DNA from 3 places in the Peribacillus sp. FSL M8-0224 genome. Region 1 is predicted to be linked to each of the others. Evidence: riboswitches for the same ligand, from Rfam matches in the RefSeq annotation. Region 1 holds a riboswitch; each other region holds the start of a gene.
The links. A riboswitch is a leader RNA that binds a small molecule or an ion and turns the genes downstream of it on or off. The one in region 1 is predicted to bind lysine.

Region 1 (10,255 bases):
AAATCTCTGCCATCATGTCAAAGTTAACTTCAGCACCCATAGCTGCTTGAATTCTAGTTGCCCATATATGCCAAACAAGGAAAATCAACGTTATGATTCCAGTTAGGCGTTGCAGCATGAACATCCAGTTACGGAAGAAACTAAATCTGCCTAAATTGTTTTTTGCTGTAAAGGCAATATAAATTCCGTACACAGCATGGAAAATGAGCGGTAGATAGATGACGACCCATTCTACCAAAATCTTCACGGGCGTATACTCAATTAAATGAACTGCCCCATTAAAAGTTTCTTCTCCTTTTGTTGCCATAAAGTTTACCGATAAATGAAAAATTAGGAATAGACCAATTGGAATTACTCCTAGAAGTGAATGAAGCCTGCGATTCCCAAACTCACGATTTTTTGCCACTAAGTGCCCCCCCTTAATTTGTGAAAAATCATGCAAAGATAAACTGGTGGCTACCTTTTATCTCCGCGTGAAAATACAGTATAGAGTCAAAAAACTCCTCTATACTTCCTTTACAATTATGTGACATGTCCATTTTACTCCTGACTTCTATGTGCGTCAAGAAAACGGATACAAGAAATCTCTTTTTCAGAATAGATTTTATTGGATTATATTGGCTATTTTTTGTTTGTCAAGATGATATTTTGAAGAAATTTCTAATTTAACTATTAATATCCCGGTATAATTTCTCATTTTTTTCCAATTGTGATTTAAATAAATAAAAAACAGTATAATTTGCAAAAGAAATACGTTTATAATAGATTTACAGAAAGAGGCGATAAATTATGAAAAAAAATATTGCTGCTGCGATAGAAGAAGAGATTCAAACTGAAGAAATTCAAACAACTGAAGAATTCCAAGTTCCAGCTTTCGGATACGAATTAATCAGAGAAGTTCTATTGAACGATATTCTCGGAAAAGACTCTAATCAAATCCTCTATTGGGCAGGTAAACAATTAGCAAGAAAATTCCCATTGAATGGCGATCAGGAAGTGATTGAATTCTTCCAAAACGCTGGATGGGGCAATCTGGAAATCTTGAAATATACGAAACACGAGATGGAATTATCCCTGACAGGTGAAATAATCAGCCGCCGTTTGGATTTACACCCGGATTGTCACTTCCAACTTGAAGCCGGTTTCCTTGCCGAGCAGTTTACACTGCAAAAAAAATTCCTCAGCGAATCAACGGAAGAAATCAAACGCCGCGCAAAAAAAGTGATATTCACCATCCAATGGGATCCCAGAGATCCAATCTAATGAGCCCTGAAAACAGACTTACCCTTTTTACCGGAAGTCTGTTTTTTATTGGACTCCTGACACTTAAGCTAGCACATTTGCATGCTGACCAAGTTTAAATGCTTCATGAAGGGATTCAACCGCCTTCACCATTTCCTTTTCATTGACGACGGTCGAAACTTTAATTTCCGATGTGCTGACCATTTTCACCTGGATGCCTGTATTGGCCATCACTTCAAACATTTCGGCAGCCACTCCCGGATTGGATACCATACCAGAACCGACGATGGACACTTTGGCCAACCCGCTCTCCGTTTCGACTCGGTCGAACCCCAATTGTTCTTTATTATTTTCCAGCACGATCAAGGCCGCTTCCGTATCTTCACTTTTTGTGGAAAAAGATAGATTCGTCGTATCCTCGGCAGTCATGCTTTGAATGATGATGTCCACATTGATCCGGTTTTTCGCAAGCGTCGTGAAGATTGTGGATAATGCACCAAGTGATTGGGGCAAACCATATATTGTGACCCTCGTAATACTGTCTTCAAAAGCAATGCCGCGTACAATTAAGTTTTCTTCCATAGTTGCTTCCTCCTCTATGATCGTACCTGATTCTTTCTCCATGCTTGAACGGACTTCAAGCGGAATTTGATAATTTTTTGCATATTCGACAGCCCTTGGGTGAAGGACACCCGCCCCCAGGTTGGCAAGTTCCAGCATTTCATCGTAAGAAATGGATTGGAGTTTTCGCGCGCCTTTTATGTAGCGTGGGTCCGTTGTGAAAACACCCGTTACATCCGTATAAATATCGCATCTATCCGCATTCAGCGCTGCAGCGATGGCAACCGCCGTCGTATCGGATCCTCCTCGCCCTAAGGTAGTGATTTCCCCATTTGCATCGTTACCCTGGAAACCGGCTACCACCACTATTTTCTTCTCCTGAAGCTGAGCTTGGATCCTCGTGGCATCGATGTTTAAAATCCGGGCATTCCCATGAACGGATTCCGTTTGCATGCCAGCCTGCCAGCCAGTATACGAAATGGCTTCATGTCCTTCTTCAATCAATGCCATCGTTAACAGGGAAATCGTTACTTGTTCCCCAGTCGTCAATAGCATATCCATTTCCCTCTTGCTCGGGGATCCGGAAATATCACGCGCCATGGAAACCAATTGGTCCGTTGTTTTCCCCATAGCTGAAACAACGACGACAACCTCATTTCCATTCTCCGCTTCCTCGATTACCCGATTGGCAACATTTTTGATTTTTTCTACGCTACCGACGGATGTTCCGCCGAATTTTTGAACGATTAATGCCATCCTCATGCACCCTCTCTACTTTTTAGGCAATAAAAAAAGCAATGAGAAATATCTCATTGCTGTGGTCACATATCTAATACTGTAAACACAGTGAGATAGCTCTCCAGGGTATAAACCCTGACAATCCGCCATTTCTTAAATGTCGGACCAGGAGGACAAGGTATGAGTCTTGTCTTCCTTCGGCGGCGTCCCCTTTCAAAACCTTTCATGGAAGCTCATACTTCTCCAGGTTTTTACTCTTGAATTCCGCACCTCTATCAGCACTTTTAAGTTGTCTAGTTAAAAATTCCTTTTAATCATAGCATAGAGATTTATCGGTAGCAAGATTATTCTTGTAATTTTCTAACGATTCCCTCGGCTACCCCTTTTGGCATGCCAGCTTCCATGATTTCCTCGGCCGTCGCCTCTTTGATTTTCTTCAATGATCCAAAATGCCTTAATAATTGCTTCCTTCGCTTTTCCCCGACTCCTGGAATATCATCAAGCTGGGAGTGAACCGCATTTTTCCCGCGTAGCTGGCGATGAAACGTAATCGCGAACCGATGCACTTCATCCTGAATTCTTTGCAATAGGTAAAATTCCTGGCTCCTTGAATCAAGAGGTACAAGTTCAAGCGGATTTCCGATCATCAATTGCGAGGTTCTATGCTTTTCATCCTTAATGAGGCCTGAAAGTGGAATATCCAAGCCTAATTCATTTTCCAGAATATCCCTTACCGCTTCGACATGTCCCTTTCCGCCATCAATGATGATCAAGTCCGGAAGCGGCAGCCCTTCTTTCAATACTCGTGAATATCTTCTTCTGACCACTTCACGCATCGATTCATAATCATCAGGTCCCTGGACCGTCTTGATCTTATATTTGCGGTACTCTCTTTTTTCCGGCTTCCCATCAATGAACACGACTAAAGCGGAAACGGGGTCACTTCCCTGGATATTGGAGTTATCAAAAGCTTCAATTCGATGCGGGGTGTAGATACCCAGTTGTTTCCCGAGGTTTTCCACCGCATTGATCGTTCTTTCTTCATCCCTTTCAATCAAAGAGAATTTTTCCTGAAGGGCGATGGAGGCATTTTTATTCGCCAATTTAAGCATGTCTTTTTTCGCTCCCCGTTTCGGGTGAATCGTTTTGACACCAAGCAGCCCTTCGGCCATTTCGGCATCCACAGATTCTGGCAGCAAGATTTCCTTTGGTTTAAAGTGGTTCGTAATCTCGTAAAACTGACCGAGGAATGTAAGAAGTTCCTGTTCCGGTTCATCGTAGACCGGAAAAAGCGAAACATCCCTTTCTATCAATTTACCCTGCCGGACAAAAAATACCTGAACGCACATCCAGCCTTTATCATAGGCAAAGCCAAATACATCCCTGTCGATGAAATCGGTCGTCATCATTTTCTGCTTTTCCATCGTAATATCGATGTGGGCAATCTTGTCACGGAACTCCTTGGCCCTCTCGAAATCGAGCTCTTCCGATGCCTCCAGCATTTTTTCAGTCAGTTCTTTTTTTATTTCAGTATGCCCGCCGTTCAAGAACCGGTTGATATCATCGACCATTTTTTTATATTCCTGTTCCTCTACATCATATACACATGGGGCAAGGCACTGGCCAAGGTGATAGTAGAGACAAACGCGATCCGGTAACGTATTGCATTTTCTTAGGGGATAGATGCGGTCGAGCAATTTTTTCGTTTCGTTAGCTGCAAATGCATTCGGATAAGGACCAAAATATTTCCCTTTGTCTTTTTTGACCTTTCGCGTAATGATTAGACGCGGGTGGCGTTCCGCAGTCAGCTTGATGAAAGGATACGTCTTATCATCCTTTAGCATGACATTATATTTTGGGTCATGTTTTTTGATTAAGTTCAACTCTAAAATAAGAGCCTCGATATTGGAAGAGGTGACGATGTATTCGAAATCCTCAATCTCGTTCACGAGTCGAAATGTTTTCCCATCATGAGATCCCGTAAAATAAGAACGGACACGATTTTTCAACACTTTCGCTTTGCCTACATATATGATCGTTCCCTGACGATCTTTCATTAAATAACAACCAGGTTGATCGGGAAGAAGGGCAAGTTTATTCTTTATTTGTTGATTCATGCATTCAGCCTCCTGTTCTCCCATTTTTACAATCATTATATATCAAGATAGCGAAAAAAGCTTCAAGTCCGCAGACTTGAAGCTTTTTTTAGCTAACTTACTATTACGCGTGTTTTGCAATAAGTTCAGCAAGTGCTTCTTTAGGTTGGAAACCAACAACCTTATCGACCACTTCACCGTCTTTAAGGACGATTAATGTCGGGATGCTCATCACACCGAATTTTCCAGCTGTTTCTTGGTTTTCATCTACATCCACTTTTACGATTTTTGCTGTATCGCCAATTTCAGTATCAAGCTCTTGAAGAACAGGAGCGATCATTTTACAAGGTCCACACCATGGAGCCCAAAAGTCTACAAGAACGACACCTTCGCTAGTATCTGTTGTGAAAGTTTGGTCAGTTGCATTTACAATAGCCATATATATTTCCTCCTCAAATTTACTCAAATAACTAAAAACAGTATACCACTGTTGCTCAAATCGATGCTAATATTTTGCTTCAGTGGTAGGATGTCCAAAAAAAGAGTGATTATGCAGGCCAAAAACCCTCCCCAGTAGCGCAAATAAAGGGGCAAGACATGTATCGGCTTATGCCGAATGTCTTGCCCCTCATCTGTATTATTTCTTTTACGCGTTAACTTTAAGTTTTTTGAATTCTTCCGTAAGCAATGGAACGACTTCGAAAAGATCTCCGACAATTCCATAATCAGCCACATTGAATATGTTAGCTTCCGGGTCTTTATTGATGGCAACGATAACCTTGGAGTTGGACATTCCCGCTAAATGCTGGATTGCACCGGAAATTCCGCAGGCGATATAAAGGTCAGGTGTTACGACTTTACCCGTTTGCCCGATTTGTAATGAGTAATCGCAATAGTCTGCATCACATGCTCCTCGGGAAGCTCCTACCGCTCCGCCAAGAACCTGTGCCAGTTCCTTTAATGGTTCAAAACCATCTTCACTTTTCACGCCACGGCCACCCGCGATGATTACTTTCGCTTCTGAAAGGTCGACCCCTTCACTGGCTTTTCTAACAACATCCTTAATGATTGTCCGTAAGTCCTTAATATCCACACTTAATGTAGAAACATCACCAGAACGGGACTCATCTTTCGCTAATGGTTCGATATTGTTCGGACGGATTGTCGCGAAAATCACGCCAGCTGTAACAATTTTCTTTTCAAACGCTTTACCAGAATATATCGGGCGGGTGAAAACGATATTTCCGCCTTCTTCTTCAATGGATGTAACGTCGGAAATCAATCCTGATTCAAGTTTTCCAGCCAATTTAGGTGCAAGATCTTTTCCTAAGGCCGTATGTCCAAAGAAAATCCCTTCCGGCTTTTCCTGCTCGATGACGGCAAGCAAGCTTTGCGCATATCCATCTGAAGTATATTGTTTCAATTGATCATTTTCGACTGCAATAACCCGGTCTGCACCATACTGGATCAATTCATTACCGAAATTCTGAACGCTGTCACCAACTAAAACACCAACGATTTCCCCGCCATCCGCAGCAAGCTTAGCCGCACCGATAGCTTCAAATGATACATTTCTTAGTGAACCATCACGAACTTCGCCCAATACAAGAAACTTTCTAGCCATTTATAAAAACCTCCTGTGCTCTATTTTTCTTTTTGTCGTGTGTTGTTGTTTTGAAAAGTACCGTTTCGATTAAATCACTTTTGCTTCACTGCGTAATAATTGAACAAGCTCGGTAACTTGAGCACTGATTTCCCCGTCCAAAACTTTTCCAGCTTCTTTTTTAGCAGGAAGGTAAATTTCAATCGTTTTTGTTTTGGCCTCAACATCGTCTTCTTCCAAATCCAGGTCATCCAATTCCAATTCTTCAAGCGGTTTTTTCTTTGCCTTCATGATTCCTGGCAATGAAGGATAACGTGGCTCATTTAGCCCTTGTTGCGCTGTCACCAATAATGGAAGAGAGGCTTCGATCGTTTCAGAGTCACCTTCGACATCACGGATAACGCTTACATTTCCATTTTCTATGTCCAATTTAGTAATGGTTGTAATATAAGGAATCTCCAAAATTTCGGCAACGCGTGGTCCCACTTGACCGGAGCCGCCATCGATTGCAACGTTCCCTGCAATGATTAGATCGGCGTTTTTATCTTTTAAGTATTCGCCAATAATTTTGGCAGTCGTGAATTGGTCGCCATTTTCTATGTCGTCTTCTATATTTATCAATACAGCTTTGTCAGCACCCATTGCCAGCGCTGTGCGTAATTGCTTTTCAGCCTCTTCCGTTCCGACAGAAATAACCGTTACTTCGCCGCCTTGTGCATCACGCACCTGGATTGCTTCTTCAACTGCATACTCATCGTATGGATTAATGATGAATTCTGCTCCATCCTCATTGATTTTCCCGTTGGATAGTGTAATTTTTTCTTCTGTATCAAATGTTCTTTTCAGCAGTACATAAATGTTCACGATAATACCTCCCGAATAATTTGAGTTTTGAAGATTATGAATTTTATTGATATATAGTAATGTTCTACAGATTTCACCAAAATCCTGCATGATATATAAAAATAGTTATTTAAACCGAAACATCATTTCCCTTTGAATACAGCTTCCCTTTTTTCAATGAAAGCGGCGATTCCTTCTTGTGCATCAGCAGTATCGAAAGCCTGGCCAAAGAGGGCAGCTTCCCTTTCCACACCTTTATGGTAGGAATCATGCTTGGAATAATTCAATAACTCAATGGCCGACTTTAATGCCAGTGGGCTCTTCTTGGCAATTTTATTGGCTAGATCCTTAGCTTTTGGAATCAGTTCTTCATCCGTGAAGGCATGATTCGCCAATCCGCATTGCACAGCTTGGGTGCCTGAAATCGGTTCACTTGTAAACAGCATTTCAGCTGCCTTTGCCATGCCTACGTAACGAGGAAGACGTTGGGTCCCAGCAAACCCGGGGATTAAGCCCAACTGCAGCTCAGGCAAACCAAGTTTAGCCCTTTCGGTGACCAAACGGATGTGGCAGGCCATAGCCAGCTCCAATCCTCCGCCAAGCGCCGCTCCATGGATGGCTGCAATGACCGGTTTTGGAAAAGATTCGATTTTCTCAAATACAGATTGACCATTCTTGGTCAGCTTCTCGAAGGCTTTCCCGTTTTTCACTTCCGTAAACTCTTTAATGTCCGCTCCTGCAGAGAAGAATCTTCCTTCACCATGAAGAAGGACAACCCGTACGGCTTCGTCTTTCTCAATTTGATCGAATGCCTGTGAAAGCTCTCCGATGATAGCCGAAGAAAGTGCATTTGCTGGTGCATGATCAATCGTTATAAAAGCCACATGATTTTCGACAGAAAGCTTAAGATATTCCATATCAATCCCTCCAGGCATACTAGTCAAACTTTTTTGAAAATTCTATATGTATCACTTCCAGTTAAAGCTAGAAGCAGAATTAACCGATTCTTTCGAGGATGGCTAGCCATCCTCTATTTAAATCGTTAACTTTTCAGGCCACAGCCGCCAATCAGCAGGCGGTGAACGTCTGGTGCAAGGTCAGGGAGCGAATACTTTTGCTCATTCATGACCCAAGTCGTCACAGTTTCATCAATCGTTCCAAAAATCATCTGCCTGGCAAGTAAATTATTTAAATCAGGCAGGAATTCGCCGTTCTCTTTTCCCTCTATAATGATCTGATCGATTAAATTTAAATACCCTCTTAACACATCATTAATCCTAAGGCGCAATTCTTTATTCGACTGTCTTAATTCCAACTGAGTGACAATTGCTAAATTCACGTCTTCTGAAAGGTTTTTAAAATGTTTTTGAATGAGCACATGCAGTTTTTCCGAAGCAGTGCTCTTTCCTTTTATCTCTTCTTCGATCTGTTCCACAAAATAGCCCATCTTTTCATGGAATAATGATATTAAGATATCTTCTTTATTTTTAAAATAAAGATATATGGTGCCATCCGCTACGCCTGCCTGCTTGGCGATTTTGGATACTTGGGCTTGATAGTAACCGTTTTGGGCAATGACAATAACGGCCGCATCAATAATTTGATTATACTTTGGTCTGTTGCTTTTCACTGGATGTCCCCTTTCAGAAATATGAATGAACCATCATTCATATTTCTATCATAAAATGATGACCCTTTACTGTCAAGCAAAAACTTATTTAAGGATCCCTACATTCCACTTCTGTTCATTGTACAGTCACCATCCATAGCTTGTCCAGCTGTTCTGCAAAACGGAGCCTTCTTCCGCTGCTCCGTTAAAAGGGGGTGCTTGATTAAGCTTCTTTTCTTTCCTCGGATATTTTTTTCTTTTCCTCCTCGATAAGGACTCTTCTCAGGATCTTTCCTATCGTCGTTTTAGGAAGTTCATCCCTGAATTCATAGCTTCGCGGTACCTTATACGAAGCCAGGTTCTTTCTGGCAAATTCATTCAATTCCTGTTCAGTGACCTTGGCATTTTTTTTCAGGACGACAAAGGCCTTGACGGTCTCTCCTCGATAAGGGTCAGGGATGCCTGCCACAACTACTTCCTGTATGGCCTCATGCTCGTATAGCACCTCTTCCACCTCACGTGGATATATATTGAAACCGCCGGCAATGATTGTATCCTTTTTCCTCTCGACGACATAAAAGAACCCCTGCTCATCCATATAACCCAGATCGCCAGTAAGCAGCCAGCCATTTTTAAAGGTTTTTTCCGTTTCATCCGGACGGTTCCAATAACCTTTCATTACCTGTGGTCCTTTTATGGCAATCTCGCCTATTTCATTCGGAGGAAGCTCTTCATAGGACTCCAGGGACAGGATCGCCGAGTCAGTGTCCGGCCACGGCAGTCCAACGCTTCCTTTTACACGCGGCTGATCCCAAATGAAATTAGCATGTGTCACAGGTGAGGTTTCAGAAAGTCCATAGCCTTCAACAAGCTTCCCGCCGGTAATTTTCTCAAACTGCTCTTGAACCTCTAAGGGCAATGATGCAGAACCGCTAATACAGGCATTGATCGAAGAAAGATCATATTTAGCGATATCCGGATGGTTCAAGAGCCCGATATACATCGTTGGCGCTCCTGGAAACATGGTCGGTTTCTGTTTTTGGATGGTTTTAAGCGTCGCTTCGACATCAAACTTTGGCATGATGATCATGGTGTTCCCTTCCATGACGGAAAGAACCAAGACTGTAGTCATACCGTACACATGGAAGAAAGGCAGAATCGCAAGGATCCTTTCCTCACCGCGCTTATTTTTATAAAGCCATGCATTACACATTTTCGTATTTGCCAGCAAGTTCTTATGGGTAAGCATGACTCCTTTGGGAAAGCCTGTAGTCCCACCTGTATATTGTAAAAGGGCAAGATCATTATCCACATCGATCGGCACAGTGACTTCTTCAGTGATCTTTCTTTTCATGATTTCGGAAAATAAATGATGATTCCCTTCATGCTCCACATTGATGACAATGCCGTATTGCTTTTTTTGAATAAAAGGATAGATAAGATTTTTCGGGAATGGCAAATATTCCTTGATAGCGGTTACAATTATATGTTCAATATCCGTTCTTGATGCCACTGCAGAAACACGGGGAAATAAAATATCCATCGCCAAAATCATTTTCGCTC
Region 2 (10,255 bases), 790 kb from region 1:
TCCCCTTAGAGTTGAATATATAGGTGCTGATTAATGATCATAAGTCCATTTATAAAAATATAGAACTAATTAAGATCCATGTGTAATTTTAGAATCAAGACTGATCAAAATCCTCTCCTGAACCACATATTAACGTAAATAAAAAGAATCCATTTTGAAAAAAGTTTGATCGAAATGGATTCTTTTCTTGTGTAAAGCACCCGTTAATTAAACAATAACCCACCCTTACATCCACTCTTTTCCATGTTTCCGAATGAAATTAATATCGTTTTGATAATGTTCAAGATGCCCTTCCTCTATCATCTTTTGAAAAGCAATGTCCCCTTCACTGGCTTTTCTTGTAATTGTTTTACATAACCCTTCTAATCGCAGCAATACCATTTCCAAATAGTTTGCTTCTATTCCCTCACCGTAAGATTCAAGAAACAATCTGACTCTTTGTTTTATACGGGTGCCATGCTGTAATGAATGGTAATAAACTTTCTCACCTGCTTCAGAAAGATGAAATCTGCTTAAGGGAACGCAAGTATACAGTGTGTAAGCTATGTCCCAAAGTCTTGGACCAGGTCCAGCAACATCAAAATCAATAATACCCATTGGTTTTTTATGATTAAAAATAATGTTGTACATGGCAAAATCATTATGGCACAGCACCTCAGGTTGTTGTGGGGTGTTATCTATCGGTTGCCAGCTGTCATCAAATGAAAAATCACTGACAGAATCATGATAAAGACGGAGCATTTTCGCTATTTCCATTAAGACATCATCTGACCACATGTATTCCTTTAAAGGATAATTACCAGCTTCTCCTTCAATAAATGATAATATTTCTCTTCTTTTTTCATCAATACCTAAAAACTTTGGTGCATAACTGAAACCTTTATTCTCCAAATGCTTTAATAGCTTATGAATCTTGGGACTATCAGGCTTTAATTCCCGTCGCACAGTATCTCCTGAACGATAAACTTCAGAAACATTCCCTCCTGTTAGCATTTCTTCATTATCAAGGTTTGACATCTATGGATCCCTCCCTAATATGACTTTCTATAACACGTAAAACAATTCCTGTTTGTAACTGCCTTATAGACAGTTACGATTCACAAAACATTACTTAGAAATATTCATAGACGGATCCGATAAAGGCCGGGAATTTAGTAAATTTGTACAAGCATGTTTTGTTTTATCTCATATATATAGTAGAAAAAGGAGTGATATTTATGAATTTAAGTAATGATTTTTTATGCCGTCATAATCCATTCTGCGGTCATAATTCATCCAGCCATGATAAATCATCCTGCCATGATAAATCATCCTGCTGTGATAAGTCATCCTGCTGTGATAAATCATCCTGCCATGATAAATCATCCTGCTGTGATAAGTCATCCTGCTGTGATAAGTCATCCTGCTGTGATAAAGCAAAGGACAAAGGGCATAAACAAAAAAGATTTTCGCCAATCGGACAAGCATGTCAGACCCGACAACAAATAAGTGAGTTTTTAAGAAATTCTACCATAGGTTCAATCATTGGATTCACTACAACCGCTGAACCATTTAAACCTATATTTGTAGAGTTACGCAGTTTTGATGCTGTTACCGGACAAGTGATAGTTACTGACAGAGCAATGGGTAATTTCACTATTAGCCTTTCATCTATTTGTTCCGTTAAAACGATTTGTCCCGCTACAACGCAACCGATGTTTAATGCTTAAGACTTTATAGAGGATTGGGAAAAAATTAAAAACTCCCCTATGGGAGACGGGGGTCAGGAAGTTCTGAATGACTCCTTCATATTCTTCTCCATTCCAAGCAGGATAAAAAAAGGCAATTAATTTATTAATTGTCTTTTTGCTGTTTTGTTAGTGTCATAAACGCACGCCCCCTACTTAGCCTGCTCCAGGAAATAAATAAGAAACATGATATGCAAAAAGAGAACATCAGGGGGATTGTAAATCTCCTTGATGTAAAGCTTGTCTCGGATGGTATGACTACACTTTTAATTCTCTAATTACGTCTCTTGCTTTTTTAGCAAAATCTAGTGGTGATTCAAGGGATTTTTAGAATATTAGATATATAGTCTGCAGATGCTTGAAATGCAAGGCAGAGCTTTTTATATCTTTAATTAGCGTCGCAAAAGTAAACGTTCCAAACGTATTAATTTAAACGTGATTTTTAGGCTCAATTGAGACTAATACTAAAGTAAAACATCCAGATAATTTATAAAATAATTTTCAGCAAAAAAAAGCACCCTGTAAATGATGCTAATATTTTACAAATCAACTCCGGAATTTTTCATTTTTTATAAAGAAGAACTCCTGTCGCTTTATTTCCCCAAACCGCAACTCAGTTTACTCCTATTCCACAACGCCCGATTCTAAAATTTCAACTTTAGCATTCACATTTATCGGGATAGAAGTATAAATTTCATCCCATTTTTTCTTATCCCAGCTTCTAGTCCTCGTTCGTACTTGTTCGCCAATCCCTAGGGGATCAACATGTAGTTTTTGAAAATTCCTCACTAAATTTTCCGAGCGTTCCTTCACATCTTTGGACATTTTATCTTCTATAATTTTAATCATTTTAGGAGTTACTTCATCACCGGTATATTCTCGCAATATTGCCTTTATCTCGAGATCGATCGTTATAGGAGTATCTGTCATCGGCTTTGAAATCTTATAAGACCTTTTTGTTTTTATATTGTTGACGGAAGCAAATTCTCTCCCTTCAATTTTTGTAGAGAACCCTTCCTTGCTTGTTGTATTTTCATATAACATTTTGAAAATAACATTTTCTCGGCTCTTAGTCTGATACACGTATTCCCCTTTACTATTAAACATGGCATTTCCTTTAATATAAACTTTCCCATCCAATGCTTTTACGATAGGTAAGAATGGGTCCATTCCTTCAGAGTAATGAGCATACAAAAAAAGATGGAGGTTAGTTCTAGGCAACATACCCATTTTTATATTTTGTTCAATTGTATTAGATAAATAAATTCCTTTATCTATGTTGCCAAACTGCGGGCTTAACACACCCTTTGAACTCCCTTCTACAATGCCGAGTTTTAAAGTAGTTCCAATTGAAGGGTCTCTGATTAATGTATCAATTAGATAGAATATCCCTTGTTTCGCAAGCCTTTTTTCGTATAAAACCACCTCTAATTTCCCACTAAATATGGGTCTTTCAGATTGCTGATTCATCTCATCTCGCACGTCTTTACTAAGTGATGATTTCGAACTAAAGGTAATATTTTTAATGGTTTTATCAGGATAATAAAGAGGTGTTACAGCGATAGCTTCGAAATGAGTCTTATCGACATAATCATATCCGATGGCTGTTGCCAAATTTATTTCATCGAGAACTTTGCTTTCCACCCCCATGCAGCCTGAGAGAACACTAATTAAAAGAAGTATCAGGGCCAATTTCGCGAATAAAATTTTCATTTTTTATCTTCCTTTTTATTTGATATGACAGTAGATAAACAAACCAGAAATAAGACATAAGGAATTTCCAAAATCAATCCTAAATTTGAAATGTAATCCACAAATTGATTAATCATTCCCCTGCCTTTAATTAGATTTGTCATCACAACCAATAAAATTAATAGTAGAGCATAAATTGTTTTCTGCTTCATTTTAAAGTATTGTGAAATCCCCCTTGCCGAAACCCACATATAGAGACATACACTAGGTACTAAAACTAAGACCCATGTAGCGATTCCTATGTACTCAAACCGTTCAACAAAAGGCATTTGTACAATTCCCCAAAAAGACAAAGTTGCCCAAATATATCTACTGATTTGGCCTTCACTGTAATACCCTATTGTCAGGATCGTTAGGCATAAATAAAGGAAAACAGAAGTAAGATTTCCTAGTTGCGCCCACTTTTGTGAACTTTTACGATGCTTAACTAATGGATAATACATCATTAAAGTGGAAACGCCTAAATAGCTATATGACATTTGCTTAGATGCAAGGGCCATTTCTTTAAGAGAATGATCCCATATGGGCAATAGGTTGCGAAAATGTGTAAATTCCAGCGGGAAATAAAAAGTTAGAATTAAATAAGAAGGGATACTGATCCCTAAAAAACAAATACCGGCGACCACTCTAAACCCACCTAAAACCACATAATAAATTAATAAAGCAAATATGGAGGTCACCAACCATGTGTTAATTTGGGGGAATACCCAGGATTGAACGATTTCAAGATAGGATCTTAAAACAGAAATCCCCACCATCAGCCAATACAGTATCCAAATGATATTTAGTAAACCGCCAAGCCACTTTCCAAAAAGTCGTTTCTGTATGCCTATTAAGTCCATATCGTGCCGATTTAATAGGTTGTACATACCCCAAATACCCAATGAAAAGACTACACCACTTATAATGACCGCCATCCAAGCATCATGGCCAGCAGATTTAATGATTATCCTTTGAAATCCCAGGACCCCTACACCTACCTGAATTTTAACGATTAAAAAGAAGACTAGAAAAGGCGAGATTTGATCACTTTTATCGTTCATGTAAGAAACCTCCACTCTCACTTAGTCTTTAGTATCTTCCTTGGGTTCTAACCGAACGGTGTCTTCCGTCTGAACCTCAATTGGACGTTTAGCCTGAAGAAAAAATGGTAAACGAATCAAGGCATCCCGCATATCATAAATCCTTGGCGGATATAATGGTTCAAGAAATGGCCTCCCTAAGGAAGTTACCCTCAGTAAATGCACAAGCAAAAAACAAAAACTGATAGCTATACCCAATAATCCTAAAAAGTAAGCCATGAGTAGGAGAGGAAATCGAATTAAGCGAATGGTATTACCCATTTGATAAACAGGTGTAGTAAAAGAACCAAGAGCCGACAATGCAACAAGAATTAACAATACATTACTCGTCAGCCCTGCTTCAACAGATGCCGTCCCAATAACAATACCACCTACGATACCTATTGTTTGACCTACTTTAGTCGGCAGTCTAGCTCCTGCCTCCCTGAGAAGTTCGATGGCTAATTCCAAGATTAATGCTTCTAAAATCGGTGGAAATGGAATTCCGCTACGAGAAATCACAAGCGTACTGACTAAATCCTTTGGGATCAACTCATAATGATAGGTGAGAATTGCGACATATATGGGGGTCATTAAGATGGAAAACAATACAGCAAAAAAACGAATAAGCCTAAAGAATGAGGCAATTGTCCAGTTGAGAAAATAATCTTCGAATGCCGCAAAGTACTCAAAGAATGTAGAGGGCCCAAGTAAGCCATGTGGAGCTCCATCCACCAAGATCACTACTTTGCCTTCTCCAAGTACTGCAGCCAATCGATCAGGTCGTTCCGTATCGATAAATTGAGGAAAAGGAGAATTTTTATTATCTTCAATCATTTGGGAAATATAGGAGCTATCAATTATTTGGTTAACCCTTAAATCAGATATGCGCTGTATGACGGTTTCTACATTCTCGCTATTTGCAATTCCTTCTATATGAATCACAGCTACTCTTGTTTTGGATAACTTCCCAACAATAATTTCTTCAACAGCAAGTTCTGCAATTGGAAGCCGTTTTCGGATTAAATATATATTCGTATCAAGTGATTCGACCAGTGCCTCTTTCGGACCGACAACACTGAACTCTACCTCTGGCAGTGTAACTTGCCTCGAAGTGTTATTTGCTGCTTTAACTAAAACTGCTTGATCAGATTGATTATTTAATGTAATGGCTATATAACCCATTAACAGCTGACTTTGTAGTTCAGCAGGATTTTTTGTAAAAACAAGCCCCTCTATTGGCAAGTTGTGTACAAGCTCTTCCAGAGTTGAAGAATTTGTATGTAAAAAAGGAAGGAGGTCCCTATGCATTATATCTTTATCAATTAATGTATCGAAAAAAGATACACAGTATATTTCATTTTCAAAATCGAGTGTAAAGCTTGTGAAGTCCTTGGACTTTTGCAGATGTTTGAGTACATCAGTGAAGTCTGTAGATTTATGAATTTCTTGCTTTTTAAAGAATGAATATCTTTTCAATAGACTTCACTCCTTTGATTGTAAGATATGGATATTATTTACGAATTGAAGGTTTTTATACGCACGAATACTTAGTTGAAATTACCGATTAAAATTAGTGGCCAACTGTAATTTGAGTTTTAATCGAATAAATAAAAAAGAATCATAAAAGGGGAGTTGTATTTTCTACTACTCCCTCGTTTAGAACCCTCGTCCATTAAATATTTATTCAACTTATAACGAATAAAGATGAATCCACCCCAATACTCTAGCCATTTCCATAGATTTCTAGCATTCTTAAAAAACTTCATAATTAGGCTTGCAACAGAATGGATTCCCTGTTATATTACAATCAATTAAATATTTTCTTACTTCGGAATCTTTTGAAGTGAGGATAGAGGAGCAAAGACCATTAGTACACATTTTGAGGAGAATGAGATCCTATGACTATTGTGGAAAGGGGAATTTGCCGAAGCGGAAAGAATCTCATGTTCTTGAAGCTGGTTCTGCTATTGAATAAATACAGGACTGTCATATAGGAAACTATATGGAGGGCTATCTTATGCGCGGAAACATTTTCTTGGTAAATATTGTTTCTAATGCAGCAGCGAATCCTCGTTGTTGCTTTTTTGCGTTTACTCCTGAATGGCCCTAACCACCTCTGAATATTTTTAAAAAATTATACAAAAGGGTGTGAAGTTATGAATTTTGGCCAAGTTTTAACCGCAATGGTTACCCCGTTCAATCATAATGAAGAGGTTGATTTTAATGCTACGAGAACTTTAGTAAACTATTTAATTGCTAATGGTTCTGATGGATTAGTAATAGCCGGTACAACTGGAGAGTCCCCTACATTAACTCAAGAAGAGAAAGTGGATTTATTCAAATTTGTTGTAGAAGTTGTTGATGGAAGAGTTCCAGTCATAGCTGGAACCGGCTCAAATAACACGAGAGCTTCCATCAGCTTGACAAGGCAAGCGGAGGCAGCAGGAGTCGACGGAATCATGCTCGTTACCCCATACTATAACAAGCCGTCTCAAGAAGGATTATTTCAGCACTTTAGCGCTATTGCCCATTCCACTTCATTACCGGTAATGCTTTATAACATTCCAGGTCGAAGTGTTGTAAACATGTCAGTGGAGACGATTGTCAGCCTCTCAAAAATCACCAATATCGTGGCAGTAAAAGAAGCAAGTGGTGACTTGGATGCCATGGCACAAATCATAAGCAAAACAACTAGTGATTTTACTTTATACAGCGGCGATGATGGGTTAACATTACCGGTTTTAGCCATCGGTGGAGCAGGCATCGTTTCGGTTTCTTCACACATAATTGGCAATGAAATGCAAGAAATGATCAATAGCTTTAAAAATGGTGATGTCCATGGTGCTGCCGCTGCACATCGTACACTTCTTCCAATCATGAAAGCATTATTTGCTGCACCAAGCCCGGCACCAGTAAAATCAGCATTAAATATGCGGGGATTAAATGTTGGAGGTGTCCGCTTACCATTGGTCCCTTTAAACGATGAAGAAAAAAGAACACTGCAAACAGCTCTGCAGCCTAGTAACGCAGAAGCCATTTTGTTAAATAAATAAAACGAATGATTCTGGAGAAATTTTAAAAAGCAGTGCATACTCGAAAGTAATGCACTGTTTTTTTATCCATGTACGACTCAGGTGGAAGAATTTACACTATATTTAAAGAATCAATAAGGAGAGAGCCAATGGGGGGTACACACAAACCAAACATTCTTGTATTTAGTCCTATTCAGACAGAGGTCGATGCTTATGCTGATCGTATCCGCAATAGTGGGTTCATATCGGTGAAGACAGCGAAAACTTTGGAGGAAGCAGAAAAATATTTACCAGGCACTGAAGTTATCTTGGGGTGGAATTTTCCTACACAATTACTATGTAAACCAATAGCCGCATCTGTTCGCTGGTTTCAATCAATGGGAGCAGGGGTCAATGATTTGATAGCAGACAATTCGATACCTCAAAACATTACAATAACTCGAATTATTGACCAATTTGGTGCTTACATCTCTGAATATGTATTTTTGTTTCTCTTGGACATAGTGAAAGACGGTCCTCGGATGAAACAATCGCAATTGGAGCGAAGGTGGGATCCTTTCATTTCTGAAACCCTAAAAGGGAAAACAATCGGGATCGCTGGACTTGGATCGATTGGCGCTGAACTTGTTCGTAAAGCCCGAGCATTTGATATGAATGTACATGGGTTAAGCTTTAGTGGAAAACAAGCAACACTCGTGGATCTCCACTTTACTCCAGATCAATGGGGTGAATTTGTAAAAGACCTGGATTATTTGGTCCTGACGCTTCCTTTAACGGATTCCACTTATCATATCATTAACCAGGACCTACTTTTAGCGATGAAACCCAACGCTTACCTTATCAACGTTGGCCGCGGCGCATTGATAGATGAAGGGGCTTTACTATCTGTCATGCGGGAAGGACATCTTCAGGGAGCAGTCCTTGATGTATTTGAGACAGAACCGTTGCCAAAAGAACATGCCTTCTGGTCCATGCCCAATGTGTTTGTCACTTCCCACCTGTCAGGGCCCAGTACGATTAACGAAGTGAGCAACTTTTTCATAGAAAATTTAAGGCGATTTTCAAGTGAACAACCATTAAGTGGAATGGTAGATCGGAATCGAGGGTATTAAACCCTTAAATAATTTTTGAAACAGCCGCATTTTTCATCGAAGGAATGCGGCTTACATTTATTTAGCTCTATATTCCTCTTACAAATCAAAAATCCCCTCACAATAGATACTTTTTTCGATGGAGATAACGCAATTGTACCATCCATTTATTATCTCCTTATGTATAGTTCCATAAGAAAAAGCTGCCTTAATGACAGCTCCGATCAGTAAACGATTCTATAAATTGTATATACGAACTAGATGCGAGTAATGCAAACTGGACATGCTTTGAATGCCGTCAGCGCGGATCACGCTTTTCTGTTCGAATCCAGAACATCCAAATAGTGCTGATTGTACATAATGCCTAGGATATTCCCAAAGGGATCAACCACGGATGCAGTAATGAACCCCTGACCGCGAACTGTGGGTGCCTCGTGTTCTTTCGCTCCCATAGACAGCAGCTTCTCGAAAGTTGCTGTCACATCGTCGACGTGCCAGTACACGACGGCACCCCCGGCCGCTCCGGTCGACGAACCACCGGGCGCGTAGCGGCTATCGATTAGGCCCAGCTCGTGCTGGTAGTCCCCGAGGCGAAACTCGGCATATCCCGGCCGTTCGAAGTATGGGTCGGTACCCAGCAGCTCTGCGTACCACTTCTTTGCCGCCACTAGATCGTCGGCCCAAAAACTGACGGTGGTGAGTCCTCTTAATGTCTTTGTTTCGCTCATAATCGATTTCCTCCTCAATGTTGAGTAAGTAACTATACTTCAATATTTAGGGTCACCGGGTGATTTCCTAGTTGCAGTTCCGATAGCTATTGTAAACGTCTATGCTGACAACAGTATGTCAGTGTAAGTGAATATTTTATCAAAAGTGGCTTGAACATTTATTCCTTTGATTAACTTCGATTTACCTACGAATAAACCCTTCTCTTTTTCAAGAAAATGTCCCAAACAAGCCCTTGCTCCAATAAGCAAAGGCTGTTTTTACGCGTTTCTTCTATATATACATCAAATTTGCCAAAGGTGCCCCCATTCGTATACGTGTACTTTTACGAACGAATAATTTGTTCTTTGGATATCTGCTTTGAAGCATCAGGAATCTTTCGTATTTTATAATTAATCATATCTGAAGAGTAAACCATGATACTCACCATTCCTCCTTGGATCGTAGCCCGGATCAGGATCGGTTGATTGTACTTGTTTTTAAAACTAAAATCAGGCCCATACCAGCTTACTGTTGCATCGCGGCCGGATGGAACATACGGAACGCTCCTTGTATGGGAATAGCGTTGAATCGTTTGCAACCCTGCATTGTCGATAGCATTAAACAATGTTGATGAAACCTGGCAAATCCCTCCGCCAATCCCTTCAGAAAACTCTCCTTTAACGATAACCCGAGCGAGCAAATATCCTTTTTCTACTGACCTCTTGCCAACAGCTTGGTTAAAAGAAAAGACCTCTCCTGGAAACACGACATAATTATTAATGGCTTCTGCAGCAAGTGAGATATTATTTGAACGATTTTTATTGTTCACATTAAAATAGGTTCTATATTCACCTATCTTTTTTTCACGAATTTCCGCAAGT
Region 3 (10,255 bases), 1.3 Mb from region 1:
AGCAGCGGTCAGGCTGCCTGCCAAGGTTGGCTCCACCATCGGCATTGTTGGCGGTATAGTCATCGGTTCAGCCGCTGTGGAAGCGGGATTTGTCAGTAACGTCTTGTTGATGCTTGTCGCTTTGGCTGCCTTGGCTTCATTTACGGTGCCGATTTACCAAATCAGCAATACGATTCGCCTTATCCGCTTTCCCTTTCTAATTGCTGCCCAGTTATACGGGCTGTTTGGAATAGCTTTATGCAGTGCATTCATTTTAAGTCATTTATTGAAATTGACTTCGCTTGGCAGTCCTTATTTAGACCCGCTTTACCCGTTAAGAATTCATGACTTTAAAGATAGTCTGATTCGCCTCCCTTTTTCAAAGCAGAAAAAACGCCCGCAGTTTCTGCGGACGGAAAATCCACTAAGGATAAGGAAAGAGGCGGAAAAACGAAACACCCGTAATGATATCGATGAATAAGGAAGTAGAAAGCGGTGAGAAGGAATGGAAGTCAAACCAAATGAAACAAAACAAATATCTCCATTTTTTGTTTTTTTCCTCATGCCCGGCATGCAGATTGGAGTAGGGATATTGGGGTTTGAACGGATCATAGCGAAAGAGGCTGGCCAAGACGCATGGATATCGGTCCTAATATCAGGGTTGATCATAAATGTTCTGCTTTGGATGTGTTTCAAGCTTTTGGGCAGGGGCCCTCAAACTCTTGATTTGGTTGCCATCCACAAGGATTTGTTTGGTAAATGGGTGGGGAATGCTTTCAATATTTTATTCATCTTCTACTTTATCATGATTTCCATCATTCTTATCAGGACTTATTTAGAAGTCATTCAGGTTTGGATGTTCCCTGGTGTCAATGTCCTGATGCTGATAACCATCATTCTTATTCTCGTGTATAACTTTGTGGAGGGAGGTTTCAGGGTCATTACCGGTTTTTGCATAATCGGCCTTATAATCGGATCGCCATTATTCCTCTTGAATTATTTCCCTTTGAAGTACGCCCACTTTGAAAATTTGGGTCCTTTTCTTGACCATTCCTTTTTGGAAATCATGAAGGCCTGTAAGAAAATGACTCTGAATTACCTTGGTTTTGAATTAATCCTCATTTATTATCCTCTCATTAAAAATCGTGAGAAATCTCAAAAGTGGGCCCACTTAGGGGCGTTGTTCACTATGGTGATATATGTGGTATCCATACTTGTTTCATTAGCCTACTATCATCAAGATCAGCTGAAAGATGTAATTTGGGCAACTTTGACGTTATGGAAAATTGTAGACCTTCCATTCATTGAAAGGTTCGAATACATAGGGATTTCCGTTTGGCTGTTCATGGTGCTGCCGAATGTTTGCCTAGGGGTTTGGGCCGCAAGCAGGACAGCGAAAAGAGTATTCGGATTTAGACAAAAAAAGATGTTGGTTCTCATTCTGATCATCATTTTGGTTTCCTGCATTTTTTTGGATAACCGCTATAGGATCGATAAGTTTAACACGATCAGTTCGCAAATTGGTTTTTATATCGTTTATTTGTATCTTCCTCTCTTATTCATATGGCAGTCGATCGTCTATAAATTCAGGGGGCATAAATCATGAAAATCAAACTTCTCTTGATAACATTAGCAAGCTTTTTGATGACGGCGTGCGGCGTGGAAAAGCAAATATTAGAAGATATATTAATTGCTGAAGTCGTAGGTTATGATGATGCCGGAGACAAGAAAATCAAAGGAACGGTCGTTGTCAGCGTTCCTCAGCCTGGAGAGGAAGCAGATCTGGGTAAAGAAGTATATGAAGCGGACTCCCATGATATAAAGGCGGCCCGCCAGCAGGAAAATGCAAAAACACCATACCCGATTGTCGGCGGGAGACTGACAGTCACTCTATATGGTGAAGAATTGGCAAGTAAGGGATTGAATGATTATGTCGATACATATAGGCGTGACCCAATGGTGGGAAGGGATTTGTATTTAGCGGTCGTTCATGGCAAAGCGGAGGATGTAGTTAAAATGGAGCCGAAGTTGATTAAAACTCCAGGGGTTCAAGTGAAGGAGCTGATCGAACAGAATATAAGGACTAATTTGCCTGATGTAGATCTTCACAGGTATTTATATGCGTGTCATGGTAAAGGGATCGATCCGGTCTTGCCCTTATTGGAAACAACAGAAGACCAAATACGGGTAAGGGGGATCGCCTTGTTTAAAACGGATCGTTATATTGGTAAATATATACCTTATGAAGACGGCTTTTTATATAAGGTCCTTAGTGAAAATTTTAAGCTGGGGAGTTATGAAATTAAATGGAAGGAAAATGACTTTACCGATATCAATAACGTGGAGTCACGTGTCCATTATCATATTTCGAATGCCAATCAAGACCCAAAGGTCAGGATTGAAGTGAAAATGAAAGCGAGTCTGCTAGAGGTCCAAGGCTACGACTTGGGCAAAGCGGTCGACCTGAATAAAATAGAGGCCAGGGCCGAGCAGGTCATTGGCAAAAAATTAAATGAGATGGTAACCATGTTTCAGGAGAACCATATAGATCCGCTTGCACTCGGTGATCATGCTAAAAGTAAAACAAGAAATTTTGATCAAAAACATTGGGAGGAGGCATATCCCGATATTCCAATCGAGGTCGATCTGGATATTGAAATGATTCAAACGGGAATAGCTGAATAAAAGTAGAATATTCTGGAGTTTTCCCCTTTATAATAGGGTATTGGTGTAAGGATTGTGTCAATGCGGCTAAAAAAGGGGGAAAAGCATGGACAAAGCATGGTGGAAAGAGGCAGTTGTGTATCAAGTGTATCCAAGGAGTTTTATGGATAGTGATGGCGATGGTATTGGTGATATAAATGGGATTTTGATGAAGCTAGATTATTTACAAGAGCTGGGTGTGAACGTGATATGGCTATCCCCAGTTTATCAATCTCCCAATGATGACAATGGGTACGATATCAGTGATTATAAAGCAATCATGACTGAATTCGGGACCATGGCCGATTTCGATAGGTTGTTGAAGGCCGTTCATGAACGTGGAATGAAGATCATGATGGACCTGGTGGTCAATCATTCTTCAGATGAACATCCATGGTTCGAGGAATCCCGTTCCTCAAAAGACAATCCGAAACGTGATTACTATATTTGGAAACCTGGCAGGGATGGGAAAGAGCCAAATAATTGGGAGTCGATTTTTAAAGGTTCAGCATGGGCATATGATGAAAGAACCGATGAATATTATTTACATTTATTCAGCAGGAAACAACCGGATTTAAACTGGGAGAACCCTAAGCTCCGTGAGGAAGTTTACAGCATCATGACTTGGTGGCTGGATAAGGGTGTCGATGGCTTCCGGATGGATGTCATCAACTTCCTTTCAAAAGATCAAAGCTATTCAGATGGAGCCGTTCATCATGAGAAGCAGTATGGTGATGGAAGCCCCTTTTTCCTGAATGGACCGCGCATACATGAGTTTCTGCAGGAAATCAATCAACGGGCACTTTCTGGACATGACGTGATTACGGTTGGGGAAATGCCAGGCGTCACACCGGAGGAAGCGCAATTGTTCACAGGTAAAGATCGTGGTGAGCTACATATGGTCTTTCAATTCGAACATATGGATTTGGGGAGGGGACCAGAAGGGAAATGGAGTAACGAAAAATGGAATCTAACCGATTTAAAGCGAATTCTCTCTAAGTGGCAGACTGGTTTGGAGGGGGATGGCTGGAACAGTTTATACTGGAACAACCATGATCAGCCCCGGGTTGTCTCAAGGTTTGGTAATGATGGAAAGTATCGTATTGAAAGCGCAAAGATGCTTGCCGCTTGTCTTCATATGCTGCAAGGTACACCTTATATATATCAAGGGGAAGAGCTGGGAATGACCAATGTTGCATTTGAAAGCATCGATGAATACCGGGATATCGAAACATTGAATTCATATGACGAACTCGTCCATTCTCATGGCTGGTCAAAAGAGCGGATGATGTCAGCCATCCACGCCCGCAGCCGGGATAATGCGAGGACACCGATTCAGTGGAATGACTCCCGGAACGCAGGATTCACGAAAGGGACCCCTTGGATTAAGGTTAATCCCAATTTTCCCGAGATTAATGCAGAAAAGGCTTACAATGATCCGAATTCCATTTTTTATTTTTATAAAAAGCTTATCCAACTGCGCAAGGAACATGATATCGTCGTTTATGGCCGTTTTGAACTGCTGTTGCCGGATGATGAACGAATATTTGCCTACACGAGATCGTTTGAGGAAGAAAAGCTGTTGGTACTGTGCAACTTTAAAGAAGAGCAGGCCTCTTATACTTTGCCTGAAGAGCTTCATGCATATTCTGCCACAAAGCTGATCGGCAATTATGATCAGGAGGAAGAAGGAATCTCCAGCAAACCCCTGCAACCATATGAATGCAGTGTTTATCATTTGAAATGAAAAAAGGACCTGTTCTTCTCCGGTTAGGGAAGAACAGGTCCTTTGCGTATTATTTTGATTTAAGGTCACATTCCTCAAGCGGAATGATTTTCGTTTTATGCTTAATTTTATAGCCGAACCATAGGACGAAAAATAGAATCAAGCCAATGTAGGAAACGAACATTGAATTCCAGTCGATCCCATCGCTGCTGAAAGCCTGATAGCCTTGTCCGATGATAATGATAATACAAAGGACAAGTGCGAATATAGGTCCGAATGGGAAGCCTTTTGCCCGGAATGGTAAAGCATTCATATCAAGGCCTTGAGCGGCGTAAGCTTTGCGGAACCGATAATGGGCAATCGCAATCCCTACCCAGGTGACGAATCCTGCCATGCCTGAAGCGTTCAATAACCAGATATAAACGACGCCATCCCCGAAAAATGAAGCTAAGAATGCAACGCAGCCAACTAAAGAAGTCACGATAAGTGCATTCACGGGCACTCCTCTTTTATCTAACTTGCCTAGGAATTTCGGTGCTTTCCCATCACATGCCAAGTCCCATAGCATACGGGTTGAAGCGTACATGCCAGAGTTACCGGCAGAGAGTACGGATGATAAAATGATCGCGTTCATGATGGATGCAGCAAATGCAAGGCCGGCCCGTTCAAATACAAGCGTGAATGGACTTACGGCAACATCTTGACTCAATAAACGTGAATCCGTAAACGGAATGATCATTCCAATAACGAAAATTGCTAGGATATAGAACAAGAGGATGCGCCAGAAAACGGATCTGATCGCTTTTGGGATATTTTTTTCTGGATCTTCACTTTCACCAGCGGTCACTCCAAGCAATTCCGTTCCTTGGAATGAAAAGCCGGCAGCCATGAATACGCCTAGAATCGTGAAGAACCCTCCGTTAAAGGGACCTTCGCCCATTGTGAAATTGGAAAAACCGATTGGGTCATTCCCACCCATGATTCCGAGAATGATCAGAACACCCGTAATCAAGAAAATGACGACTGTCACGACCTTGATCATGGCAAACCAGAATTCTGTTTCCCCGAAACCTTTAACTGACATGTAATTGATAAGAAACATAGTGATTAACGCAATGGCACTCCAGATAAATGAAGGGCTATCCGGGAACCAGAACTTCATAATTAAGACAACGGCTGCCAATTCAGCGGCAATGGTGATTGCCCAGTTATACCAGTAGTTCCAACCAATCGCAAAACCGAAGGACGGATCGACGAATTTGGATGCATAGACACGGAACGAACCGGCCACTGGCATGAACGCCGCCATTTCTGCAAGACTTGTCATTAAGTAATAAACCATGATGCCGATGACCGCATATGCCACCAAGGCACCGCCGGGACCGGCTGAATGAATGGCACCGCCACTTGCTAAAAATAAACCTGTTCCAATCGTTCCACCTAATGAAATCATCATTAAATGACGCGCTTTCAGGCTCCTTTTCAATTCAGTAGGGCTTGAAGGTGATTGTGAATTTGACAATTGATGTTACACTCCTTTTTATTGGAAGGGAACGAAAAATAAAAAAACAGCAGTCGAAAAAGATCGACGGCTGTTTATAATAAACCCGTTTATCCTTCCGAAGATAGCTCCCCACGCTTTTTAAAAAAACGTGACAGTGGTGTTCCTATTCGGTTACACCGCCAGCAAGAATATACATGGAATATACCCTAACTTCGGCAACTTATCCTTTCAAACGGAGTCTTTAATTTTCCAGAATCTCGTCCGTTTTACTTTTATAAGCTGCAGCCTCTAACTCATCGGTAAATGAGGAAGTATTCAATTTTTCTAAAATCGTTGGCGTCAGTTTGTAGGTGACGTCGGACGATTTTACTCATGAAATTCATGCAATCGCTAATAGATTGCTAGTAATTGAGTAAACTTTACTATATCAAAATTATAAAATAACTTCTGGGATATCGCAATGATTATTTTATGTGGTTATTTTTTCCTAGTTAATGAATGAAGGCAGGAAGGAAGAATCAAGTGACGATATACTAAAATATAGCACATCCTGATAACTAAACGGTTTTCCGTTTTATTAGGGCATAGTCCAGTTTTACATGTTTGACCTCTTCAGGATTCTCAAAGAGATCCACTGCCATTTTCCCGATCCATTCCAGCGGTAAGGAAATGGTCGTGATGTCTAGCATTTCGCCAAGGCTATCATTATTGAAGCCGAGAATGGCACAATCTTCCGGTATCCTTATACCCGATTTCCTAGCGGTAAGAATGAAGCCCGCCGCCGTGTCATCATTCGTGATGATGATGGCTTCAGGTTTATCCATCATCGAATTCCATTCCTGAAACAATTGTTCACCGTCTTTGATGTGATAACTGCCTTCAAACAGCCATGCTTCATTGTTTATCAGTTGATGTTTACTCATGATATCGTTAAAGGCCTTTGTACGATGGGAACTGTTCCTGCTCTTTTTACGGCCGAGGCTGTATCCGATTTTCTTATATCCTTTAGCAATCACGTACTCAAGGGCACAGGAGAAAGCTGCATAATGATCAATGCTGATGGATGAGAATTCAGCCTGGGCGGTATCTTCACATAAAATAATCGGTCCGTATTTTTGGTAATTCAAGAGGATTTTCATTTCCGAAATCCTTGAACAAACGATAATGCCATCGAGCTGTTTCATTTGCAGCATATTAAAAGCCTGGATCTCTTTCTCCCTGTCATAATTTGTTTGAAAGATGACGATATGACAGCCAATTGCATTTGCCTGTTTTGTGATTCCGTTAACGATTGCCCCGTAATATGGGTGATTGTTGAAGGGGATGATGACGCCGATAAGGTTGGTTTTCCCTTTTGAAAGATGAATGGCGTTGATGTTTCTCGTATAATTCAAACGATTGATCGCTTCTAAGACGCTCTTTCTTTTATCGGGGCTTACATATGGATGATCATTCAATACACGAGACACTGTTGAGACAGATACACCAGCACATTGAGCTATTTCTTTAATATTTGTCATGGTATCACCGTTTTTCTTTTTTTATATTGTACAGTATGAAACCCATTTCAGGGCAAGGGAACAGTGTGGGACTGCTGAAGATTTCTTCAAATAAGGTCTTGTTATGGTATTGGTTTCATCCTTTAATATTGGTCTAAGTCTTAGAGGAGGAGGAAATCATGATGTTCCAAACTTTAATCACCCTGTTTGTGCTTTGCGGAATCGAATTGGGATTTGCGTACTTGGCCATTTCCTTGAAACAGGAGAAATGAGTGGCAATGCCCGTCAAGAAGTCCGCGGCTTTATACGTGGAAACCGCGTTTACTCGTGAATTTCACGTCGTCCAGAAATAGCTCCCCTAGTTATGTTCACCAGTAAAACTCCACAATATAAATATAATTTCATCATACGGAATGACTGACTGTCAGGAAGCTGCCTAGTGGAGCTTCCTGACAGTTTTTGCTGTGTGTAAAAGTCATTGCTGATGGAATCGATAAGCAACAAATCTGGAACATGTCCTTTATGGGGAAATATCCTATACTCCGTGGAACACGATGACAATCGCGGGAATCGAGGCTGGACCAAAAGCTGTTTGGATAGTCGGCAGTTGTTTTATCCTGAACCTCTTACTGATTTTCCTTTTCTTCAAACAGTTTAAACTCGTTTCATTTGATCCATCACTTGCTGCCGCGATGGGAATTCCTGTACTGTTCTTTCATTACTTATTGATGAGCCTCATTTCACTGACAACTGTTGCTTCTTTTGATAGTGTAGGTTCCATTTTAGTAGTTGGGATGCTCATCATACCTGCGGCAACGGCCTATCTGCTGTCAGACCGTTTAAGCCGCATGATATTGGTCAGTATCGGGGTCGGGGTGCTAAGTTCCGTCATCGGCTACTATTCAGCCACCATTTTGGATGCCTCGATATCAGGTTGCATGGTGGGTTCGGCCGCCATATTATTCGGATTGGCCTTTCTCTTCTCCCCGGGCAATGGATTGGTCAGCCTATTGCTGAAACGGAGAAAATCAAAGGAATCACATGCATAGCTCTCCATGCCTGCAGGCTTCATGGAAATAACTCCATGAGGCCTGTAAACTATTCTTCGATATAGTTGTGATTTTATTTGTTTAAAGTATAATGAATAAGTGTATTTATAGATGTATCGCAGGAGCCTTTTTAAGGGAGAGTTTAGTATGGAAGAACAAAATAAATTTTCATCTCGAATAGATTTTTCTTTGGTCACAATATTGCTGTTATTATGCGTTGGAAGTTGCCTGGCAATCTATAGTGCCCAAACGACTGGACAGTACGCTGAAAACTTCTTAATAAAACAAATTTTTTGGTATATAGTGGGGATTGGAATCGTATTAGGGTTCATCACACTGGATTCGGACCAGTTGAAAAAAATCTCTTGGTACGCTTATGGCTTCGGATTATTTTTACTTTTTTTGCTGATCATTATGCCGGAAAGCATCGTTCCTGTCCGGAATGGTGCGAAAAGTTGGTTCATCATTCCGGGAATCGGTTCGATTCAGCCATCGGAATTCATGAAGGTTTTCCTGATCCTGGCTTTAGCGAATGTCATATCGAACCATCATCTCAAAAACACGCTGAAAACGATTCAAACGGATATCTGGCTGCTTATTAAAATCGGTCTTGTGACCGGTGCCCCTTTATTGTTAATCATGCAACAGCCGGATTTGGGCACCTCGCTTGTCATCATGTCAATCATGCTCGGAATGATTTTCATATCAGGGGTAACATGGAAGATCCTGCTGCCGATCGTTTCGGGAGGAATTGTCGTCGCGTCCACGGTCCTGTACTTTGTACTTTGGAAGCCTGAAATCCTGGAAAAATACCTAGGGGTAAAATCTTATCAATTCGGCCGTATCTATTCTTGGCTGGATCCATATAATTATGCCAGCTCCGAAGGGTATCACTTAACCAAATCCTTACTGGCCATAGGCTCCGGCCAGACCACAGGCAAGGGAATCGGTTCAAGGGAAGTGTATTTGCCCGAGAGTCATTCGGATTTCATTTTCAGCATCATCGGTGAAGAATTCGGCTTCATCGGATCAAGCATCATCATTTCCTTGTTTTTCCTATTGATTTACCACATAACAAAAACGGGAATGGACACGAAAAATAACTTCTATACATATATCTGTGTGGGCGTTATAAGCATGTTGACGTTCCACGTTTTTCAAAATATCGGCATGACTGTAGGCCTTTTGCCGATTACGGGGATTCCGCTTCCATTTGTCAGTTATGGAGGAAGCTCGCTCATGGGGAACATGATGGCGATGGGCTTAATATTCAGCATTCGGTATCACTATAAGAAGTATATGTTTTCTACGGATATCTAATAATAAAGCCGGCCCCCGATGGCCGGCTTTATTTGTAGCAAAAAAACAAAAGGAGCAGAATCCACCCCCCTGAATGTTTATTTATTGAATGTTCGTTCCAGATGGAAATTGATTTTTATATCCGGAAAATTGTTGATACGATTGGCCTAAGCTGGTAGCTTGCGCCTTTTCTAAACTATACCAGCCTTTTTCGAACATAAGGTTATAGAGTTCACGCTGCATCTCCTGATTTTCTTTGGAAATGGAGAAAATGTCTTGGAATAATGCTTGATTACTCATTTCATGCAGGGCAACGGAAAGGGAGTTACAAAAGTATTTTTCAGTTGTGAGCATATCATTTATAAAATCCCTGTCATTCATTTGCGGTGTTTTTGCCACGGGAGATTCAGGATTTTGGACTTTGTTTTCATTGGGCATCAAGAACCCTCCTTTATTGATATTGTTGTTGACTCTGATTTTGGTCCGGGTTCAAATG

Region 2: it holds a riboswitch for lysine, as region 1 does, so the genes downstream of both, dapA (4-hydroxy-tetrahydrodipicolinate synthase) here and MKX49_RS17315 (aspartate kinase) in region 1, are expected to answer to the same signal.
Region 3: it holds a riboswitch for lysine, as region 1 does, so the genes downstream of both, MKX49_RS23825 (amino acid permease) here and MKX49_RS17315 (aspartate kinase) in region 1, are expected to answer to the same signal.

What each region holds. Positions count from the first base shown of each region.
Region 1 covers NZ_JBBOOJ010000001.1:3,601,772-3,612,026, forward strand. The annotation lists gene MKX49_RS17305 (succinate dehydrogenase cytochrome b558 subunit) at 1-406, opposite strand, end outside; gene MKX49_RS17310 (YslB family protein) at 790-1,263, shown strand; gene MKX49_RS17315 (aspartate kinase) at 1,327-2,559, opposite strand; lysine riboswitch at 2,648-2,824, opposite strand; gene uvrC (excinuclease ABC subunit UvrC) at 2,886-4,658, opposite strand; gene trxA (thioredoxin) at 4,762-5,076, opposite strand; gene MKX49_RS17330 (electron transfer flavoprotein subunit alpha/FixB family protein) at 5,284-6,261, opposite strand; gene MKX49_RS17335 (electron transfer flavoprotein subunit beta/FixA family protein) at 6,331-7,104, opposite strand; gene MKX49_RS17340 (enoyl-CoA hydratase) at 7,227-8,000, opposite strand; gene MKX49_RS17345 (TetR/AcrR family transcriptional regulator) at 8,126-8,713, opposite strand; gene MKX49_RS17350 (long-chain-fatty-acid--CoA ligase) at 8,916-10,255, opposite strand, start outside.
Region 2 covers NZ_JBBOOJ010000001.1:4,396,052-4,406,306, forward strand. The annotation lists gene MKX49_RS21260 (phosphotransferase) at 226-1,017, opposite strand; gene MKX49_RS21265 (hypothetical protein) at 1,218-1,709, shown strand; gene MKX49_RS21270 (Ger(x)C family spore germination protein) at 2,352-3,440, opposite strand; gene MKX49_RS21275 (GerAB/ArcD/ProY family transporter) at 3,437-4,522, opposite strand; gene MKX49_RS21280 (spore germination protein) at 4,544-6,019, opposite strand; lysine riboswitch at 6,386-6,564, shown strand; gene dapA (4-hydroxy-tetrahydrodipicolinate synthase) at 6,700-7,596, shown strand; gene MKX49_RS21290 (D-2-hydroxyacid dehydrogenase) at 7,725-8,687, shown strand; gene MKX49_RS21295 (VOC family protein) at 8,975-9,394, opposite strand; gene MKX49_RS21300 (VanW family protein) at 9,718-10,255, opposite strand, start outside.
Region 3 covers NZ_JBBOOJ010000001.1:4,882,438-4,892,692, reverse strand. The annotation lists gene MKX49_RS23845 (spore germination protein) at 1-460, shown strand, start outside; gene MKX49_RS23840 (GerAB/ArcD/ProY family transporter) at 485-1,585, shown strand; gene MKX49_RS23835 (Ger(x)C family spore germination protein) at 1,582-2,664, shown strand; gene MKX49_RS23830 (glycoside hydrolase family 13 protein) at 2,750-4,429, shown strand; gene MKX49_RS23825 (amino acid permease) at 4,479-5,930, opposite strand; lysine riboswitch at 6,027-6,211, opposite strand; gene MKX49_RS23820 (LacI family DNA-binding transcriptional regulator) at 6,470-7,432, opposite strand; partial or broken gene MKX49_RS23815 (metal ABC transporter permease) at 7,915-8,460, shown strand; gene MKX49_RS23810 (FtsW/RodA/SpoVE family cell cycle protein) at 8,608-9,780, shown strand; gene MKX49_RS23805 (spore coat protein) at 9,862-10,197, opposite strand; gene MKX49_RS23800 (hypothetical protein) at 10,211-10,255, opposite strand, start outside.